One region of the Anaerostipes hadrus ATCC 29173 genome, then DNA from elsewhere that is predicted to be linked to it. Evidence: a T-box and tRNA genes for the amino acid it is inferred to sense, from the RefSeq annotation. Region 1 holds a T-box; the other regions hold tRNA genes.
The links. The T-box of region 1 lies ahead of thrS (threonine--tRNA ligase). A T-box ahead of a tRNA ligase gene usually reads a tRNA of that ligase, here a tRNA-Thr.
Positions count from the first base shown of each region.

Region 2: it encodes a tRNA-Thr, which carries the amino acid that the T-box ahead of thrS (threonine--tRNA ligase) is inferred to sense. The anticodon was not compared.
Region 3: it encodes a tRNA-Thr, which carries the amino acid that the T-box ahead of thrS (threonine--tRNA ligase) is inferred to sense. The anticodon was not compared.

Region 1 covers NZ_AP028031.1:1,325,490-1,332,824, forward strand. The annotation lists gene QUE18_RS06510 (ATP-dependent nuclease) at 1-213, shown strand, start outside; gene QUE18_RS06515 (B12-binding domain-containing radical SAM protein) at 235-1,977, shown strand; gene QUE18_RS06520 (metallophosphoesterase) at 2,011-3,204, shown strand; gene QUE18_RS06525 (DNA-3-methyladenine glycosylase I) at 3,259-3,819, shown strand; gene QUE18_RS06530 (glucosaminidase domain-containing protein) at 3,954-5,141, shown strand; T-box leader at 5,204-5,427, shown strand; gene thrS (threonine--tRNA ligase) at 5,546-7,335, shown strand, end outside.
Region 2 covers NZ_AP028031.1:849,105-856,439, reverse strand. The annotation lists gene QUE18_RS04110 (glycosyl hydrolase 53 family protein) at 1-633, opposite strand, end outside; gene QUE18_RS04105 (glycosyl hydrolase 53 family protein) at 648-3,737, opposite strand; gene QUE18_RS04100 (hypothetical protein) at 3,780-5,093, opposite strand; tRNA gene QUE18_RS04095 (tRNA-Thr) at 5,165-5,237, shown strand; gene QUE18_RS04090 (sigma-70 family RNA polymerase sigma factor) at 5,298-5,900, opposite strand; gene rlmB (23S rRNA (guanosine(2251)-2'-O)-methyltransferase RlmB) at 5,904-6,644, opposite strand; gene QUE18_RS04080 (Mini-ribonuclease 3) at 6,634-7,089, opposite strand; gene cysS (cysteine--tRNA ligase) at 7,074-7,335, opposite strand, start outside.
Region 3 covers NZ_AP028031.1:265,634-272,968, reverse strand. The annotation lists gene QUE18_RS01280 (hypothetical protein) at 1-700, shown strand, start outside; gene QUE18_RS01275 (glucose-6-phosphate isomerase) at 855-2,438, shown strand; gene QUE18_RS01270 (M15 family metallopeptidase) at 2,601-4,100, shown strand; tRNA gene QUE18_RS01265 (tRNA-Thr) at 4,149-4,221, opposite strand; gene QUE18_RS01260 (HPr family phosphocarrier protein) at 4,248-4,511, opposite strand; gene whiA (DNA-binding protein WhiA) at 4,508-5,434, opposite strand; gene rapZ (RNase adapter RapZ) at 5,438-6,292, opposite strand; gene murB (UDP-N-acetylmuramate dehydrogenase) at 6,308-7,216, opposite strand; gene QUE18_RS01240 (ROK family glucokinase) at 7,286-7,335, opposite strand, start outside.

The DNA.
Region 1 (7,335 bases):
GAACATATGGAAGAGATCAAAACCTATATGCGGGGTCATAATCTGTTTGACATTTTTTATGGAAGATATAAAAAAGAAGAGAAAGATTTATTAAAGAAATATATTGAGATCGCACCAAGAGATGAATTTAGTGATATTCTTGATGCGGCGGATTCGTTTATCTATTTTCAGAGTAAGACAAAACAAAAAGATATTCAGAATGAAACAAATTAAAGAAAGTGCGAGATAAATAATATGACAAAGAAACACACAATATTAACAGCGATCAATTCGAAATACATTCATTCGAACCTTGCAGTTTACTGCCTTCGTGCCTACGCAAAGCCATATATCGATGAAGTCGAGATTGCAGAATATACGATCAATCAGCAGGTGGATGATATCCTGATGAGTCTGTATCAGAAACATCCAGATATCCTTTGTTTTTCCTGTTATATCTGGAATATTGAATACATAGAACGCGTGATCAGGGAAATCCATAAACTACTGCCGGATGTTCCAATCTGGCTTGGAGGACCAGAAGTTTCCTATGATTCCAGAGAAGTTTTAAGACGACTTCCACAGGTAACGGGTGTGATGAAAGGGGAAGGAGAAGTTACATTCCTTGAAGTGCTTGATCATTATCATGGAAAGAGAGATGATCTTAGCAAGATTCCTGGACTAACTTATAGAAATGAAGATGAGATCGTAGAAACACCATGGCGTCCAGTGATGGACTTAAGTAAAGTTCCATTTGTGTATGAACATATTGAAGATTTTGAACATAAGATCATCTACTATGAATCAAGCAGGGGCTGTCCATTTTCATGTAGTTATTGTTTATCTTCGATCGATAAATGCCTGCGCTTCCGAAATCTTTCTCTTGTCAAAAAGGAATTACAGTTTTTCTTAGATCATAAAGTGCCACAGGTCAAATTTGTCGATCGTACCTTTAACTGTCGACATGATCATGCAATGGAAATCTGGCGTTATATAAAGGAACATGATAACGGCATTACCAATTTCCATTTTGAAGTGGCAGCAGATGTCTTAAAGGATGATGAAATTGAATTGATCTCTGATATGCGTCCGGGACTGATTCAGTTAGAGATTGGCGTTCAGTCAACGAACATCGATACGATCACTGAGATTCACAGGAAAATGGATTTTAAGAAAGTTGCAGATATCGTAACAAGGATCAATGCTGGACATAATATACATCAACATTTGGATCTGATCGCAGGACTGCCCTATGAAGATCTTGAAAGTTTTAAACAGTCATTTCAGGATGTCTATGAAGTACGTCCAGAACAATTACAGTTAGGCTTTTTAAAAGTATTAAAAGGTTCTTATATGGAAAAACAAAAAGAGAACTATGGGCTTGTTTATAAAGATACACCGCCTTATGAAGTCCTTTATACAAAATGGCTGCCTTATGAAGATGTACTGGTTTTAAAGAAAGTGGAAGAAATGGTGGAAGTTTATTATAATAGCAGCCAGTTTTCGAACACCTTGCGGTTGTTGGAAAAAGAATTTGACACTGCATTTGCTTTATATGATACACTTGCCAGATTTTATGAGGAGAAAGGTTATGACAAGGTCAGCCACAGCCGGATTGCCCGATTTGAAATCTTATATGAATTTATACAAACCATTACAGCAGAAGAGAATCTTGTATTATATAAAGAGTTGTTAACGTATGACTTATATCTTCGTGAAAATGTAAAGAAACGTCCGGATTTTGCAGGAGATTATACATTACAAAAGGACGAGCTTCGTTATATCAACGAAGAGATTTTATTAAAAGATGAACGACTTGCATATTTTGGACAAAAGAATATGCGGAAATTTTCCCATATGGAACAATTCGATCATGCGGTAAATGAAGATTTTAAAGAAACAAAAACCATCCTATTGTTTGATTATCAGAATAGAGATCCATTGACAAACCAGGCGACAGTTTATCCGATTACAATGAATTTGATAAAAAATCAATAAAAATATAGTAAGAAAGAGGGTGCAGAAAATAAGATGATCGCAATATATTTAGCACCACTTTATCTGCTGTTAAATTTCTATTTTTTATTCCGAATATTGAAATGGTTAGAGACTTGTCATGTTTATTTTAAAAAGAAATGGATCAAAGCAGTTTTGGTCATGATCTATGTATTTCTTGCATTCAGTATTCTGATCGCATTTTTGTTTCCACAAGGAACGATACGGCGAGCTATGAAACTGATCAGTAATTACTGGCTGGGTGTTTTGATGTATTTGGCGCTTACGATCCTTATTGCGGATCTGATCCGCCTGATCTTGATCTATTTTGTAAAAGCAGATCAGGAAAAGTTTCGGACACCAAAAGTTTTCAAAATTGTTGGAAGCATTTGTATGATCTTGATCGTATCAACCAGTTTTTACGGAGTGTGTAATGCAAGGAATATCAGGACAACAAGCTACCACGTAATGATACATAAAAAAGCAGGAAATCATAAAAAGCTAAAGATCATTTTACTTGCAGATCTTCATCTTGGATACAATATTGGATGTTCTCAGATGAAACAGATGGTAATGAAAGTAAATCAGCAAAGTCCAGATCTGATCGTGGTCGCAGGAGACATTTTTGATAATGAATATGATGCATTAGATGATCCAGATCAGTTGGTTAAGATATTTCGACAGCTAAAGAGTCAATATGGTGTTTATGCAGTTTATGGAAATCATGATATTGATGAAAAGATTCTTGCAGGATTTACGTTTGGCAGAGGCCAGAAGAAAAAGGTCAGCGATCCAAGAATGGATGAATTTGTAAAAAGGGCAGGAATGAAGTTATTAAGAGATGAATCTGTCTGTATTGATCAAAGCTTTTATCTCTATGGAAGACCAGATGCTGAGAAAGTAGGCCGTGGGATCAGCAGACGTAAGACTCCAAAAGAACTGGTAAATGGAATGGATCTTAAAAAGCCTGTGATCGTACTGGATCATGAGCCAAGGCAGTTGGAAGAGTTAAATCAGGCAGGAGTAGACATTGATCTTTGCGGGCATACGCATGATGGACAGCTGTTCCCTGGGAATATTACAATTCATTTGTTTTGGAAGAATCCGTATGGATATCGTAAGGTTGGAAATGCGCATCAGATCGTAACTTCAGGTGTCGGTTTATTTGGCCCGAATATGAGGGTCGGAACGAAAGCGGAGATTGTGGTTGTGAATGTGGATTTTAGATGATCTGACAAAGATGTCAGTTATACTATAATAAACATAATGGAGGAAGACATTTTTATGAAATATAACGATGGAAAAGACAGATGCAGTTGGGCTAATCCAAAGAATCCGATATATATTGATTATCACGATAAAGAATGGGGAGTGCCTGTCTATGACGACCATAAATTGTTTGAAATGCTGATCTTGGAATCGTTTCAGGCAGGATTATCGTGGGAGTGTGTGTTAAATAAACGAGAAGCGTTCAGAGAAGCGTTTGATGATTTTGATGTATATAAAGTGAGTGCATATGATGAGGAGAAACAAGCGCAATTAAAAGAAAATAAAGGAATTATAAGAAACCAAAGAAAAATATCTGCTGCCGTATCAAATGCGACTATTTTTATGAAAATCCAGGAACAATACGGAACCTTTTCTGAATATTTATGGAAGTTTACAGATCATAAGATCATCCATGAGACGGGAAAAACATCTTCAGAATTATCCGACCAGATTTCAAAGGATTTAAAGAAACGTGGAATGAAATTTGTCGGTACAACGATCATTTATTCCTATCTGCAGGCAGTGGGAGTGGTCGAGTCACATGAGGAAGGTTGTTTCCTGCATCATAAAGAATAAAAATTTACAAGTAGGTAACACTGCGTACTTGAATTTTTATACAAAAAGGAGTAAGGTAGAAATTACCAGATAAAATTGAGTATTAGAAAGATGATCATGTCATAACAATGTTCAAACAAAGGGAGGAAGCAATCATGAGACGTAAGATTATGACAGCATTTGTATGCGCGATTATGACAATCTCTGTAATACCGGTTTATGCAGATGATACACAGACCGATCAGGCAGTGACAACAGAAGTTTCTACCGAAACAGCAGCAACGGTGCAAGAAACAAAAAGAACGCAAAGTAAAGAACAGCAGAAGAAAAAGACAACAAGCAAGAAACATACTAAGACAAAGAAGACAAAATTAAAGAAAAAGGAAGAAAACAAAGTCATTCCAATGCCAACACAAGTGATCAGTAAGAGTTCTTCGGATACGATCGAAGGAAGGATCAAGGATAAACAGGCGAAAGTGAAACAGTTGAAAAAACAAAAAGCAAAGATTGAGGAAGAGATTCGCCTGGAACAGCAAAAAGCACGATCTATAAATGAATTTTACAAAAAGTATACAGCAAATTCCAAGGCGGAGATTGCTTTATATGGGCAGGAGATCACTCCTTCTATGAAGATTTCTAAAAAAGATGAGCAGTTAAGAGATGATTTATATGAGCTTGCAGATTTATTTGGAGATGAGAATCTGAGAACGATCGCAAGCAAATATGTTTTTGGAATCAATCATCCGGATTTTGAGACTTTGCTTGATAAGAATGAAACGATTCAGCTTGATCAGTATTTAAAGAACGAACAGATACTTCCGATCAAACCAATGGAAGAAAAGGTTCAGACGATCAAGAAGCAGATCAAGAAGTTCAAAGGAGAGATCAAAAAAGAGGAACAGACAAGATATTTTAATCCAAATGATGTCAGTGCTCTAAGTCATATCACAGTTTCAGACGCTAAACATATCTTGGAAGGAACTGCTTTGTATGATGATGCGAAAGCTTATGTCAAGGCGGAAGAAAAATATCATGTGAATGCAGTCTTTTTGATGGGAATCGCTGCACATGAAAGTGCATGGGGCACGAGCCGCCGTGCGAGGGAAGATAATAATCTGACAGGATATGGTGTAACATCGGATCATGCAAAAGGAATTAACAAATCAACGAAAGAAGCAGGACTTTTAGCAACTGCAGAAACTTTACATGAAAAATACCTGACATCAGGTGGAAGTTACTATGTTGGAACTTCTGCGGCAGCAGTGAACAAACATTACTGTGTTGGCGGAGAATGGGCGGCAGCAGTTGTAAAGAATGCTTATTTATTAATGAATCGTTTATAATTTTCTATTTTTGTATTGATTTTATAGAATCACAATGCTATAATTTACAAGAAATCAAAAAGAAGAAAACGTTGATGAGAAGAGTACTTTGTGGAAAGCTTCCAGAGAGGGATACATTTGCTGAAAGTATCCTAAGCAGACAAACAAAGGAAGACCACCTCGGAGTGGCTGTAAACCAGCCCGGCTGACACCGTTAATCGTCGATTAAGTGATCTGTTTCTGGAGTTTATGATCAAAGGATATGAAACAGATAACCAGGGTGGAACCGCGATAACTCGTCCCATGGATTTTTATTAGTCCATGGGATTTTTTATTTCTGTTATAGATTTATTATAGAAGAAATCTATAGAGAATTGTGACAGGATAAATAAAACGTTATATATCAAGAAAGGATGAATAAGAAGATGAAGATTACATTAAAAGATGGATCTGTAAAAGAGTATGAAAACAATATGTCTGTCATTGATATTGCAAAAGATATCAGTGAAGGACTGGCAAGAGTTGCCTGTGCGGGTGAGGTTGATGGAGAAGTTGTTGACCTTAGAACTGTCATTGACAAAGACTGCGAATTAAATATCTTAACATTTGATTCTGATGAAGGAAAACACGCATTCCGTCATACAGCATCCCATATTTTAGCTCAGGCAGTAAAACGTTTATATCCAGAAACAAAACTTGCGATCGGACCTTCTATCGACAATGGTTTTTACTATGATATGGAGAAAGATACTCCATTTACACAGGAAGACCTTGAGAAGATTGAAAAAGAAATGAAGAAGATCGTCAAAGAAAATCTTGAAATCACAAGCTTTACAAAACCTAGAGATGAAGCGATTGCATTTATGAAAGAAAGAAACGAACCTTACAAAGTAGAATTGATTGAAGATCTTCCAGAAGATTCTGTGATCAGCTTCTATCAGCAGGGTGAATTTGTTGATCTTTGTGCAGGACCTCACTTAATGACTACAAAACTAGTGAAAGCATTCAAACTTACAAGTATTGCAGGTGCTTACTGGCGTGGAGATGAGCATAATCAGATGCTTACAAGAATCTATGGTACTGCATTTACAAAGAAAGCAGAATTAGATGCATACCTTACAATGATGGAAGAGGCTAGAAAGCGTGACCATCGTAAACTTGGAAAAGAACTTGGTCTGTTTATGATGAGAGAAGAAGGACCTGGATTCCCATTCTTCCTTCCAAAAGGTATGGTTCTTAAAAACACATTATTAGACTACTGGCGTGAAATTCATCAGAAAGCAGGATACGTTGAAATCTCAACACCTATCATGTTAAGTCGTCATTTATGGGAAACATCAGGACATTGGGATCATTACAAAGAAAATATGTATACAACAGTTATTGATGATCAGGATTTTGCAATCAAACCTATGAACTGCCCAGGTGGAGTTCTTGTTTATGATTCTGAACCACGTTCATATAGAGATCTTCCATTAAGAATGGGAGAATTAGGTTTAGTACATCGTCATGAAAAATCTGGTCAGTTACATGGATTAATGCGTGTTCGTTGTTTTACACAGGATGATGCACATATCTTTATGACACCAGATCAGATCAAAGATGAGATCAAAGGTGTTGCAGGATTGATCGATCAGGTTTACAATTTATTTGGATTTAAGTATCATGTAGAACTTTCTACTCGTCCAGATGACAGCATGGGAAGTGACGAAGATTGGGAACTTGCAACAGATTCTCTTCGTGCAGCTTTAGATGATCTTGGACTTGATTATGTGGTAAATGAAGGAGACGGAGCATTCTATGGACCTAAGATTGATTTCCACTTAGAGGATTCTATCGGAAGAACATGGCAGTGTGGAACAATCCAGCTTGACTTCCAGCTCCCATTACGTTTTGACCTTCACTACACAGGAGCAGATGGAGAGAAACATCGTCCAATCATGATCCACCGTGTTGCATTTGGATCTATCGAGCGTTTTATCGGTATTTTGATCGAGCATTTTGCAGGTGCTTTCCCTACATGGTTAGCTCCAGTACAGGTTGAAGTGATTCCTATCTCTGATAAGCATTTAGATTATGCTAATAAAGTACTTGATACATTAAAGGTAGCAGGAATCCGTGCAGACATCGATACAAGAGCTGAGAAAATGGGATACAAGATCCGTGAAGCGCAGCTTCAGAAGATTCCATATATGTTAGTTGTTGGTGGAAAAGA
Region 2 (7,335 bases), 480 kb from region 1:
ACAATATCCATCCCAGCTGCTCAGATTCAGAAAGTTATAGTTAACTTCATTTCCGATCGTAACCATAGTTGGAGTCGCGCCTGCCCTCTTTAATTCTTCCAATACCGTTTTCGTATATTTATTTGCTTCTTCCGCGGCCTTATCTACACTCCAGCCACCTGGAAGTTCCTGTGAATTTCCGTAAGTTATCTTATCAGAATATAACAACACCACATTGGTCTTTAATCCTGCTTTTTTTGCTTCTTTTAATGTTTCTTTTGCATATTCCAATGATAAATAACTGTCATCTTTTGCTGGGTTCACTGCAACTTTCACAGAAATCGTATTGATTCCCTGTGATCTTACATATTCAAACACATTGGAAACTTCGATTCCTTTGTAATTTTTCCAGACTTTTTTCCACGCATTTTTTTGCAGTTGATAATGGGAAAAATCTGCTCCTAGAACCGTGTTATCTCCAATTCCATTGACTTTTTTATATTTCGTCAGATCATTCTCTGCCTGACTGGTTTGTGAGACAGTATTCGTATCTGCTTTTACATGATGTGATAACGGTAAAATTGTTGTTCCTTCCATCGCCGTGATCAATGCTGCGATCATTATAGTTGTTACCAGTTTTCTTACCTTTTGCATAAACTACCCTCCTGTTATTTGACAACTTTTGCAGCCTTCGTATTGATATATCCAACAAATTTTCCTGATTTTGTATACAATGCAAGATATTTATTTCCATTCTCATGTTTATATCTATATTTTGCTACATATGTTTTCTTATAAACTTTTGTTTTTGATTTCTTCCATTTGAAATTCTTATATAGTTTATATTTTTTACTCTTGATCTTTACACGTTTTCCATAAGTGTATGCTTTTCCCTGCTCTGGCTGTGTTGCTGATCCTAATCGTTTTACCGCTTTCTTATTAATGTACCCAACAAATTTACCACTTTTTGTATAAAGAGCAAGATATTTATTTCCATTCTTATGGTCATATCTATATTTTGCTACATATGTCTTTTTATAAACTTTTGTTTTGGATTTCTTCCATTTGAAATTCTTGTAAAGTTTATAATTTTTCTTTGTAACTTTCACTCGGTAATTATAACTGATCGCAGGTCCTGCTGCTGTTCTTGTATATACAACACTTTGCGTTGCATTTTCTTCTTTCACACCTTTTACGGTCAGTTGGTAATTCTTATTGCTTGGATAATATCCAGAGAATTTTGGTAATGTGATCTTGCGGGTCTTTCCTACTTCAACTTTGATATACTGGGTAGGATATACTTCTTTTCCATTTTTATCAACGATCTTCAATGCTATGATCTGTTCTTTTCCTTTGGATACAGAATCTTTGTAGAACTTCAATGACTGCAATGGATATCCGTTAATATCAAACAGTGCCTGATTATCCCAGCTTGTTCCACCCCATGCTGCTTTTCCTTTGTAATACATTTTAGAATCTGGAAAATATCCAAGTGCACCTTTCGATGCCCATCCTGTACCATACTGATCTGCGATCTGCTTATTATATTCCCAGTTTTTCCATCCTGCTTTTACTGGAATCCATGCACCTTCCCAATAGAATGTACCTAATCCATTATCCTGTGATAACACGGTATCATAAAGATCTGTAAGTTCATTTACCTGTCCTTGTGGTCCTACTTCATATGCACCTGTATTTGTACTGTCTCCGATAGAATTTGGTGTACCGTCTCCATCATTTAAACTATTAACCCAGCTTGTCTCAAATACTGCAAACATCTTTCCATAGGAAGCGGCCAGTGTCTGCACATCTTTCAATGTCTTTGGCGTATTTGCTTTTGCTGCAATGGACCAGAATGGATAATATGAAGATCCTAAAACATCATAGTCCACATTATCTCTCTTCCATGTATTCATGATCGTTTTGTATTTCCATACATTTGGTGTTTCAAGATGTAATGCAACCAAAGCCTGCGGTGTATATTCTCTGACTGCTTTAATTCCGGCTTTTAAATATTTATTTACTTCTGTTGATTTCTTTTTATCTCCCCAGATGACATTAAAAGATTCTCCTTTGTCTCTGTTAGAGTATATTCCAAGAAGTCCGTTGGTAATTTCATTTCCTACCTGAACCATTCCAATGTTTGCCCCAGCATCTTTAAATTTCTGAATAGATTCTTTGGTGAAATCATATACATCTGAACACATCTTTTCTGTATTATTTACATCCTTTTTCCATGCTTTTGGAACTAACTGAACCGCTGGTTCTGCCCAGAAATCCGAATAATGAAAATCAAGCAGAACTTTCATATCATATTGGGCTGCCTCTTTTGCGATCTCTACACCTGTGGAAACATCATTTCCACCACCGCCATAGGTTTTCCCATCTGCATTAAACGGATCATTCCAGATCCTGATCCTGATATAGTTGATTCCATTATCATGAAGTACTTTTAATAACGGTGTCTCATTTCCTTCATAATCATAATATTTCACTCCTGCTTTCTTTAATGCAAGATAAGATGAAATATCCATTCCTCGGATAGAACTCTCAGACATTCCTTTGACTTTTTTGATCGTTACTTTTTGATCTTTTAATCCTGTATCTCCACCGTATTCCCATGGATCTTTGTAGCTACTTACATCAACCTGATTTCCTTGTGCATAAGCAAAGATTGCAAGTGAAGACATTGCTTGTCCATTTTCATCAAAGAATGAGTCCCATGCCCCGACAAAATCTGCATCATCGTAGATCAATCCACCTGCATTTTTCTCATTGATCGTTGCCTGAAGATAATCATAAATGCTCTTTGTCTGTGTCGTTATACTGGCTTTTCCTTCTGAATCTTTCCATGGACATTTGACACTGGAAATGATCATCTGCTTTCCTGCTGCCTTTTCTTCTACTGTATTCTTTAATGTTTTTACATAATTGTCATTGTGTGTATCCGGATAGATGTTTACTCCAATATAATCATAATCAACATCAGCATTTCCTAATTTTCCAATGATCCATTGAATATCTGAAGCATCTGCTGTTGGTGCCGATACACTAACAGCCGGTTTGATTCCTTCTTCTCTGATCATTTTCGAGATTTTGCTCATTGCAACAAAGCCTTCCCATCCATCTCCACTACTCATATTTAAGAAATTATAGTTTACTTCATTTCCAATCGTGATCATCGTTGGGACTGTATCTGCTGCCTTCAATTCTTTGATGACATTTTTTGTATACTCCAGCGCTTTTTCTTCTGCTGAATCAGTATCCCAACCATCTGGTAATTTCTGCACCCCTGCATACGTTATATCATCAGAATATAACAATGTAACATTTGTTTTTAATCCTGCTTTCTTGGCTTCTTTTAATGTCTTCTTAGCGTTTTCTAAAGACAGATAGCTTTCATTACCCTCTTTATCTTTTGTTGGATTCACTGCAACTTTCACAGAAATCGTATTGATTCCCTGTGATCTTACATATTCAAACACATTGGTAACTTCGATTCCTTTGTAATTTTTCCAGACTTTTTTCCACGCATTTTTTTGCAGTTGATAATGGGAAAAATCTGCTCCTAAAACCGTCTGACTGCTGATTCCATTTATTTTCTTATACTGTGACATATCATTCGTATCACTGCTTATTGTTTCTGCCTTTGACTCCGCTTTTACGTTATGTGCAAACATTGGCATGGATGTTAATCCTGTTGAAACAGTTAATGTTGCTGCCATCAATGTTGTCAATATCTTTTTAACTTTGTTCATTTAACTTCTCCTTCCCTATCCTTTGTTATTTTTTCTTACATTTTAACGCATGTAAATCATAAATGTGAATAAATCCTTCTGAAATTGTATTCCTTTTGCACTTTCATATTTCCATGCCTGTCCTGGCACCCCATAAATATAATATGCAGATGATGTCAACCCTCCTCTCTCTAATCGTTCTCTCTTAAACCAGTTTCCAAAAGAGCTGGTTGGTCTGCTCTTGATCGGATGAGAATCTAAGACCAGATATTTTTTTGTCTTGGGATTAAAATCAGCAACTGTTACATAATGTCCTGGTACATGCGAGATTGCTACACAACCTTTTTTCAGATATTCTCTTACTTCTGATGTACTGTAAGTTGTCTTAATATAAGTGAACCCATATGTGTCTCCAAATTTCTTCGCTGCCGCCTTAAAAATCCCATCATGTGTTCCGGCACCTATGATCCTGTAATGTTTCTCCACTGCATAATCTGCAAACAACATTGGATCAACAAATTGCCCATTCAATGCATATACTGCATTTGTGATCGCCACAACTCCGCAGCCTGCTGCTGCCATTTTCCCACTGTAATCCGAAACATTTCCATAATCTTTTCTGGCCCATGCAGGATCAAACTGCATAAAATCACGATACGGATATACATTTTTATTGTTAAGACGCATTACCTGCCATTGATAGGACTTCTGTGCTGCTTCTTTCTGTGGTTTTGTGAAACAGTTGTTCATATCTTTTATTTTACCGTCTGTCAAGGTACCATTTTCATCCATTGACAGATATTTTTCATTTTTCATATTTTTGATATAAAAATGATCGTACTCACGTATTAGTTTCCATGTGTGATCTTCTTTGCTTTGATTCAAAATCGAAACTTGATATTTCTGATTTCCCAGAAAAATGATCTGTACACGAATTCCTTCTCCAGAAGCTTTATTTTGTATCCAATAAGTTCCATTTCCTAGCAACTGTTTTTCATTCCCATTATATGGAATAGCTTCCTTATGATACAAACCTCTATCAATCCATCCAATTCCATATGCTTTCTTTTTCTCATAGATCACCTGAACATGATCGGATGTTTTACTAACCACGATCACTCCTGAATATCTTGGCGCTACCCCTATCTTTTTACTTCCTGAAGATGTTTCAAAAACATTCATCTTTTTTTTCAAAAATGCATAACTCTTTTTGAATGAACGATCATAAATCTTCCCAGCAAATTCATCATAGACCGTCTGGGGATTATCAAAATATCCTGGCTGTGCTGCCTGTATTTTGATGCCTGAGATCATGCAAAGAACAAGGCATATCACTACACAGATTCTTCTCTTATTTTTCCTGTATTGTTTTGTCATTTGATTTTCCTTTTATTTTGTTAATTCTATTGACAGTATATCATTTTCATGATAAATTATTAATCAGTTCTGCTGCTGTGGCACAGGAGGTAGCGCACCTCATTGGTAGTGAGGAGGTCACGGGTTCAACTCCCGTCAGCAGCTTTATAAAGAAGACTTAAAACATCTGTTTTAAGTCTTCTTTTTATTTCTCTTATCTTTACTTTAACTTTCCTGATCATTTCTGATCTTCCTGCGAATCCTCTGAATCGCATTATCAATGGATTTATCACTTTTTCCAAGTTTTTTTGCAATCGTTGTATATGTTTCTCCATTCAGATAATGATACATCACCTGTTTTTCGAATTTACTTAAATTCTGGTCAAGCATTTTGTAATAATCATTTAATTCTTCCTTTCGAAGCATCATCTCCTCCGGAGTTTCCTCCGGAGTTTCTAAGATTTCATCCAATGATAATTCTTCTTCCTGATTCTTTTGTTCAAACAGAGAGATTGCTGTATTCAACGGAATATGTTTTTTTCTGTTAAATGCAGTGATCGTTGTATAGATCTGTCTTTGCACACACAGATAAGCAAACGTTGAAAACGAAGTGTTTTTTTCTTCCTGATAGGATGTCACTGCTTTAAAAAGCCCGATCATTCCTTCCTGGATCAGATCTTCTTCATCCCCACCTGCAAGAAAAAAGCTCCTTGCCTCTTTCCTTACCATATCCCTGTATCTCTCTAACAGACATTCCATCGCATCATCATTACCGCTTTGGATCTGTCTGAGCAATTTCTCATCAGAAATTGTTTTTAATTCTTTCATTCTTTATTTTCCCAGTCGTTGTCTTACAACTTCAAACGCCAGAACACCTGCTGCTACAGAAGCATTCAGTGAATCAATATCTCCTTTCATTGGAATAGATGAGATAAAGTCACACTTTTCCTTTACCAAACGGCTCACACCGCTTCCTTCATTTCCAATAACAAGCCCGATCGATCCTGTCAGATTCTGACGATAAATCACTTCTCCATCCATATCTGCACATGCAAACCACATACCACGTTCTTTTAGTTCATCCATTGTTTTTCCAATATTTGTTACTTTCACAACTGGTGTATAATTGATCGCACCTGCAGATGTTTTTGCTACGGTTGGTGTAATTCCAACTGCACGATGCTTTGGAATGATCACTCCATGTGCACCTGCAAGATTTGCTGTACGAATGATCGCCCCAAGATTATGAGGGTCTTCAATCCCATCTAACAGGATAAAGAAAGGATCCTCACCCTTTTCTTCTGCTCTTTTAAACAGATCCTCAATCGTTCCATATTCATATGCTGCGACAATTGCAACAACTCCCTGATGATGTTCATTTGTCAGCTGATTCAAGCGTTCTTTATCTACAAATTTAAGAATCGCATCTGTTTTCTTTGCCTCTCTTACGATCGTACGGATCGGTCCATCCTGACATCCATCCAATACAAAAATCTTGTCGATTGGTTTCTTTGCTCTTAAAGCCTCGATCACGGCATTACGCCCTGCGATCAGATCTTCTTTATGATTCATGTTCTTCTCCTATTTCTTCTTTTTTATTCAAATCAAAACCGATCCCGATCAATTCGATGATGCGGTCCATATCTCCTGCCAGATATAAATATCCAACCAAAGCTTCCACTCCAGTTGCTTTTCTGTAATCCATCATAGATGCATTCTTTGCAACAGAACCTGATTTGGAATTTCTTCCACGTTTATAAACAGCCATTTCTTCTTCTGTCAAAAATGGCTCGATCTTTTCAAACACTTCTTTTTGTGCAGAAGCTTTGACCATACTGCTTGATTTTTTGTGGTACTTATTCACACTCATATTCCCTGCAGACATAACGATCGTTCGGATCACGATCTCATAGATCGCATCTCCAATGTAAGCAAGAGATAATGGAGAGTAACTTTTGGGATCCAATCCATCAAGATACAATCCTTCTTTGATCTTTTGAATTAAGCTCTGCTCCATTTTACACCTTCTCTTGTATCTTTTAATACGATACCCTGCTCTAATAACTGGTCTCTGATCTCGTCTGCTCTTGCAAAATCTTTGTTCTTTCTTGCCGCCTGACGTTCTTCGATCAGTTTTTCGATTTCTTCATCTAGGATCTCTTCTTCTTTTGTTGTTTCAATTCCAAGAACGCTGCAAAGATCTTCTAATACTTTTAGTACTTTCTTTGCATAGTCTGCACTGAAGTCTTTCACTGTTGAGTTT
Region 3 (7,335 bases), 1.1 Mb from region 1:
AAATATCATGGGTGCTGCCGTCGCTGTTGCTCTCGCAGTTGGTATCGGTACAACCGGAGTAAGATCAAACACAACTTATAAAAAGCCAACACAGATCATAGCAGCTGCCAAAACAACAACTTTAACTGATTATCATTCCAATACAGAATTCACAAAATCCTCTGATGTGAAGAAGATCATTTCCACTTATGGTTTAAAAGATTCTGATAAGACAAGCAAGATCGTATACATTCCAGTCAATAATTATTCTGTGAACGATGCAGATGGTCAGAATAATGAAGTTTCCGTTGATACAAGACTTGCAAGCTATTCTGTAAAAAAAGAAGGATACAAAGATCAGGTTTCTTATGTAAGATCAATCACTGCTGATACTTCTTTAACTCAGTCAATCAAAGAATCTGCAGCAACAACTTATGATTTCTCAAATATTGCATCTGTATCTGGAAAAAATACGACATTAGAATCATGTTTAACATCTGCATATGGTTTTTCTGTCTCAAACAGATCAAATATGAATGAAACTTTTAAACTTTCCTCAGAAAACGGTGCTGATTTAAATATCTATGTTTTGAATCGTACTTATGACTATCAGCTTTGGGAAACTGATCTGTCTCATGATATTTCTTCTGACAGCTATCTTGGTAATGGAACCATAAAACGTCCAGTTGGTCTCATCATTACTGTTAGCAAAAATTCATAAAATGAGTTAATACTTAGTCCCATTTCAGATTGCATTTACAGCGTTTTTTTTGTATAATTATTCTATGATATTAGTGCGTGCAGATACCCATTTGTATCTGGATTTCCTTATATCTTTCATTTTATATTTATATGGACTTAAGGAGGATTTATTTATGGTAACATGGAACAATCTTGATACTTTAACATCTTATGCTAAACTCAAAGATCTTAAAGATCATGTAGACATCAAAGAAGCTATGACAGGTGAAAACGGTGCGAAACGTGTCGCTGAATATTCTGCACCTATGGCTTCTGGTTTAAGCTTTAACTACGCTGCAAAACAGGTAGATGATGAAGTTCTTGATGTATTAGCTGAATTAGCTGATGAACATCAGTTAGTTGACAAATTCGAAGAATTATACAACGGAGCGATCATCAACACAGGAGAACAGAGACTTGTTCTTCATCATTTAGCCCGCAGACAGCTTGGAAAAAACGTTATCGTTGATGGTGTCAACAAACGTGATTTCTACGTTGAACAGCAGAGAAAAGCAGCTGACTTTGCAAACAAAGTACATGCTGGTGAGATCACAAATGAAGCTGGTGAAACATTCACTACAGTTGTTCAGATCGGTATCGGTGGTAGTGATCTAGGACCTCGTGCTTTATATATCGCTCTTGAAAACTGGGCTAAGACAAACGGATGCGCTAAAATGGAAGCAAAATTCATCAGTAACGTAGACCCTGATGATGCAGCTGCTGTTTTAAATTCTATCGATGTTTCCCGTTCTTTATTTATCGTTGTATCTAAATCTGGAACAACATTAGAGACATTAACAAATGAAGCTTTCGTTAAAGATGCTTTAGTAAAAGCTGGATTAAATCCTTCTAAACATATGTTAACTGCAACAAGTGAGACTTCTCCTTTAGCTAAGAGTGATGATTATCTTGCTGCATTCTTCATGGATGACTTTATCGGTGGACGTTATTCTTCTGTATCTTCTGTAGGTGGAGTGATCCTTTCACTTGCATTTGGACCAGACGTCTTTGCAAGAATCCTTGATGGTATGGCTGAAGAAGACAAGCTTGCTACTAACAAAGACATCAAAGCAAACCCTGACTTATTAGATGCCCTGATCGGTGTTTATGAAAGAAATGTACAGGGATATCCTGAAACAGCTGTTTTACCATATTCTCAGGCATTAAGCCGTTTTCCAGCACATTTACAGCAGTGTGACATGGAATCTAATGGTAAATCTGTAAACCGTTTTGGTGAACCTGTAGATTATGTAACAGGACCTATCATCTTTGGAGAACCTGGTACAAATGGACAGCATTCTTTCTATCAGTTATTACATCAGGGAACTGACATCGTTCCTTTACAGTTCGTTGGATTCAAAGACAGCCAGCTTGCTACAGATGTTGTGATCGAAGGAAGCACAAGCCAGAAGAAGTTATGTGCTAACGTTGCAGCTCAGATCGTTGCTTTCGCATGTGGTAAAGATGATGAAAACAACAACAAGAAATTCGAAGGTGGACGTCCATCAAGTATCATCATCGGAGATCAGTTAACACCTGAATCACTTGGATCTCTGTTAGCTCATTTCGAGAACAAGATCATGTTCCAGGGATTCATCTGGAATGTAAACAGCTTTGACCAGGAAGGTGTTCAGCTTGGTAAAGTACTTGCAAAACGTGTACTTGCACATGAAACTGAAGGAGCACTGAAAGCTTATAGTGATTTATTTGAGATTTAGTTTCCTGGATCAGTAGATACTATTTACTGTATCGACACTTGTAAGCTAAAATAGAATATTAAAAACCACAGTATGCATTTTTCATTGATTTTTGCATTACTGTGGTTTTTTTATGTTATAATGAGACCGTATAGAATATATATGAAGAAAGGGGAATATAAATTGAAAAAACAAATTTTTAGGAATCTATGCAGATTTTTGGTATTTATTTTAATGTTTAGCTGTTTTTTTGTCTTTGGTAAGAAGGTTTCTGCCAATGAAAATCAAAATGCTGCACCAATTATTACTTATTATGGATTAAATGGTAATGATATAACCATACAATGGAAGGCACCTGATGGAGTTTCTTATTCTAAAGTAGATATTTATTCAGCAACTTCCCCAAACGGTTCTTATCGCTATGAAAATACCGTATCTGGCAATTCCTATACAAACACCTATGTTGCAAAAGGTGTTCCTTATTATTACAAATTAGAAGCTTCTTATGAAGATAATGAGGGATATAAAACTGTAACCACTTATGCAGGCAAATGTATTATTAATCCATTGCCAGCTCCTTCTTCTTTGGAAGCCAGCACTGGAAATTCACATAGTATTACTGTTAAATGGAAAGCATCCGATGATTGTGATGGTTATCAAATTTATCGAAGTGTTTCTCCTGATGGAAATTATGAGTTAGTCCAAACTGTATCTAATGAAAGTAGAAGTTCTTGGTGGTACGATGATGATGACGAATCTTTCCAAACATATACGCAGAAAAATCTTGAGCTAGGGAAAATATATTATTACAAGATCCGTCCATACACTACATATATTGATGAAACATTTTATGGGGATTTTTCTAATTATATTTCTTGTCAGGTTACGATCAATGGTACGAAAGTAAAAAGTGCTTCTTCCAAGAAAAAAAAGATCAATACGATCACATGGGCAAAAAATGATGAGGCTGATGGGTATATCGTATATTATTCCAAAAAGGAAGATGGAAATTACACAAAATTAAAGACTTTCACAAGTCGAAACAACTTATCTTATACTCATACGAAATTAACAAACGGAACTGCTTATTACTACAAAATTCAGGCATATAAGAACTTTAATGGCGGTAAACTGTATGGTCCAATGACGCCTTATCTAAAATACTGTGATTACTATTCTTATGCAGACGAATCTTATGAAAGTCGCTGCCGCCGTGCTTTTGGGAAGTCTTATTATGCTGACTATAAGAGTGCTAAGCAGGCAAAGAAACATATGAAAACGATTACAGTAAAAGTATGGGATAAGAAAGGTAAGAAAAAATATACAAGAAAATTCCGTATCACTGTAAACAAAGGGCTTGCACCTTCTATCAAAGAAATGTTTAAGGAAATCTACAAGAGCAAAGAACGTTTCCCTATCCATGAGATCGGGTGCTACAGCTGGCGTGGTAAGAATTCCAGTTCTGAACATTGTGAGGGATTAGCTTTTGATATTAACTCCAATGAAAACTATATGATCCAGGGTAAAAAGGTATTGGCTGGTTCCTTCTGGAAACCTAAGAAGAATCGTTATTCAATTCCTTTGAACTGTAAATTGGTTAAAATCCTCGAGAAATATGGTTTTCATCGTGGATTGTGGGGATCCCGCAGAGATTATATGCATTTTTCTTATTTTGGTGGTTAATACAAATCAAACAAAGGATCAGGCATTTGCCTGATCCTTTGTTATGTAAGCCGAAAACCGGACTTGAACCGGCGACCCCTTCATTACGAGTGAAGTGCTCTACCAACTGAGCTATTTCGGCATATATGAAAGCACAGATATGTGTATCTATGCTCCTTTTGTAAGATAATATTCAATCTTGCTGATTGCTTCTTCTTCATCGACTCCGTCAGCTACGACTGTTAAATCCTCTAAACGATCTAAGTCTAATCCAAGACTCATCATTCCCATCATACTCTTTACATTGACTTGCTTATTCCCTGTCTCGAATAAAATCTTGCTCTCAAACTGGCTCGCCATCTGTACAAGAAAAGCTATTGGTCTGTCTTCTTCTCTTAAGGCTACTTCCACTTTGACGTTCTTTGAAATCATTCCTGTCCTCCCAATCTTATCTCTTCCGCAATTCGGCCGATCTTCTTTAACCGGTGGTTCACACCAGACTTGCCTACTGGCGGTTCTAGCATATCTCCAAGTTCTTTCAGTGTAGCTTCCGGGTGTTCCAGACGTAATCTTGCAATATCCTGCAACCCTTGATCTAAAAAACGGAGGCCTTTGTGCTTATCAATATATTCAATGTCTTCCACCTGCTTGACTGCGGCTGAAACCGTCTTATTAATATTCGCTGTCTCGCAATTGACACGACGGTTTACTTTATTACGCATATCTTTCAGGATTCTTACATTCTCCAGCTCCATCAATGCGACGTGTGCTTCCATAATATTCAACACATCTACAATCTTTGATCCTTCTTTCATGTATACCACGTAGTACTTTTTACGCAAAACAATTTTAGCATCTAAATCAAAAAAATTCAAGACCTCTTTTAATTGTTCTGCTGTCTGTACATTAGTAGATACAACTTCAAAATGATAATTCTTCTCTGGATCACTCATGGAACCAGCTGCCTGAAAAGCCCCTCGAATATATGCCCGCTTACAACATGTGTTCTGTAAAACAAGTCCAAATTCTTTGGAATCTAAAAGTTTCACTGCTTTCAATATTAAAACACAATCCTTATGCTTGTCAACACTTATCGTATAATTTCGACTTCTTTTTAAAAATTCGTTTCGTCCAACATCAATCTTCGCATGAATATCAAACACATCTTTGATAAGTTTATAAAAACGTTTCGCAGCAGATACCGTCTCCGTCTGGATCTGAATCTCATAATGTTCTGGCTCTAGACTGATATTCCCTCCAAAACGTAAGAATCCTGCGATCTCCGCAATCTTACAGTGTCTGGCACCGGTTTCATTTCTTGATAATTCCTCTTTAATATTACTTGAAAATGACATTGCCTACCTCATAATATCTCTATGCTCTACTTTGACAGAATATGGCAGTTGTTTTAATCTCTCTGCCAATTTATTCGTGATCGTAACAGATCGATGCTTTCCTCCAGTACATCCGATTCCGATCACAAGATTATACTTGCCTTCTTTAATATAATTTGGGATCAAGAATCTCATCATATCATCTAACTTATCAAGAAATTCCACAGATTCTTCATGCTTCATCACAAAATCCTGAATTGGTTTGTCATTTCCAGTTAATGGTCGCAAATTCAGATCATAGTATGGATTTGGAAGAAATCTGACATCAAATACCAGATCTACATCCGCAGGAATCCCATGTTTAAATCCAAAAGAAACAACTGCAATCTGGAATCGTTCCCCTTCTTCTCCGTCTACAAAAATACGATCGATCTCTTCTTTTAACTCCCTTGTCAGAAGCTGGCTAGTATCGATCACATACGTTGCCTGATCTTGCAGAAATTTCATGATCTCCCGCTCTTTTGCAATTCCATCCTCAACTCTTCCATCTCTTGACAGAGGATGATTTCTTCTTGTCTCTTTATAGCGTTTTAATAAAATACGATTACTTGCATTCAGATAGAGAATCTCATACTTGATCCCCGCTGCCTCGATTTCTTTTAATTTGTGTGCTAACTCGCCAATTCCTCTTCCATTACGGATATCAATCCCAAGAGCAACATTTTCAATCTTGGCAGTTTCATCTAACAACATGTCTGCAAATTTATCAAGTAAAGCCACTGGAAGATTATCAACACAAAAATATCCAGCATCTTCTAATGTCTTTAATGCACTGCTTTTTCCTGCTCCTGACATTCCTGTTACAATTACAAATCTCATCTGTACTGCTCCTTTTTAGAACCTTCCAACACGTTTGACTTCTGGCTCCATCGTAACTCCAAACTGTTCTTTTACTTTATCTTTCACGTCACTGATCAACTGCATAACATCGGATGCTGTAGCATTTCCACGGTTGATCACAAAACCACTGTGTTTTTCAGATACCTGTGCATCTCCCACCTGATATCCCTTTAATCCTGCATCCTGAATCAATTTTCCGGCAAAATATCCTTCTGGACGTTTAAATGTACTTCCGGCACTTGGATATTCTAATGGCTGTTTTGTTTTTCTCGCCAATGCGTACTCATCCATTTTTGCTTTGATTTCTTCTTTATTTCCTTTCTTAAGTGCGATCACACCTTCTAAGACAACGTATTCATTCTTTAAAACGTTACTTGTACGGTAACCAAGCTCTAATTCTTCTGCTTTCAGAGTTTTGATCTCTCCTTCTTTTGTAAGAACTGTCACTTCTTTTAGTACCTGCACCATCTCACCACCGTATGCACCAGCATTCATAACGACAGCTCCGCCAAATGTTCCAGGAATTCCACCTGCAAACTCAAATCCAGTTAATTCTTCATTGAGTGCTGCTCTGGATGTAGAACTTAATAAAGTTCCTGCTTTGACGATAAGTTCATTACCACGGACTTCGATTCCACTGTAGTTTTTGTAAATCTGAAGAACAATTCCGTCCATTCCATCATCTGCGACCAAAAGATTACTCCCATTTCCTAAAACAAATAATGGAATTCCCTCTTCTTTTGCAAAACGACTGACCGCTTTGATCTCTTCCATATTCTCTGGTGCCACAAAAATATCGGCGGGTCCCCCAATACGGAATGTTGTATGATTTTTCATCGGTTCCTGTCTTAAAATATATTTTTCTGGTATGATCTGTTTTAACTGATCAATCTTTGTATCCATAATTTCTCCATTCTTAATATTAATGCAAGATGGAATCCTGTATATCACAGGATTCCAAATCTCTTCATCTTATGAAAGCATCAGACTAGCTGCACCATAAATTCCAGCATCATTTCCAA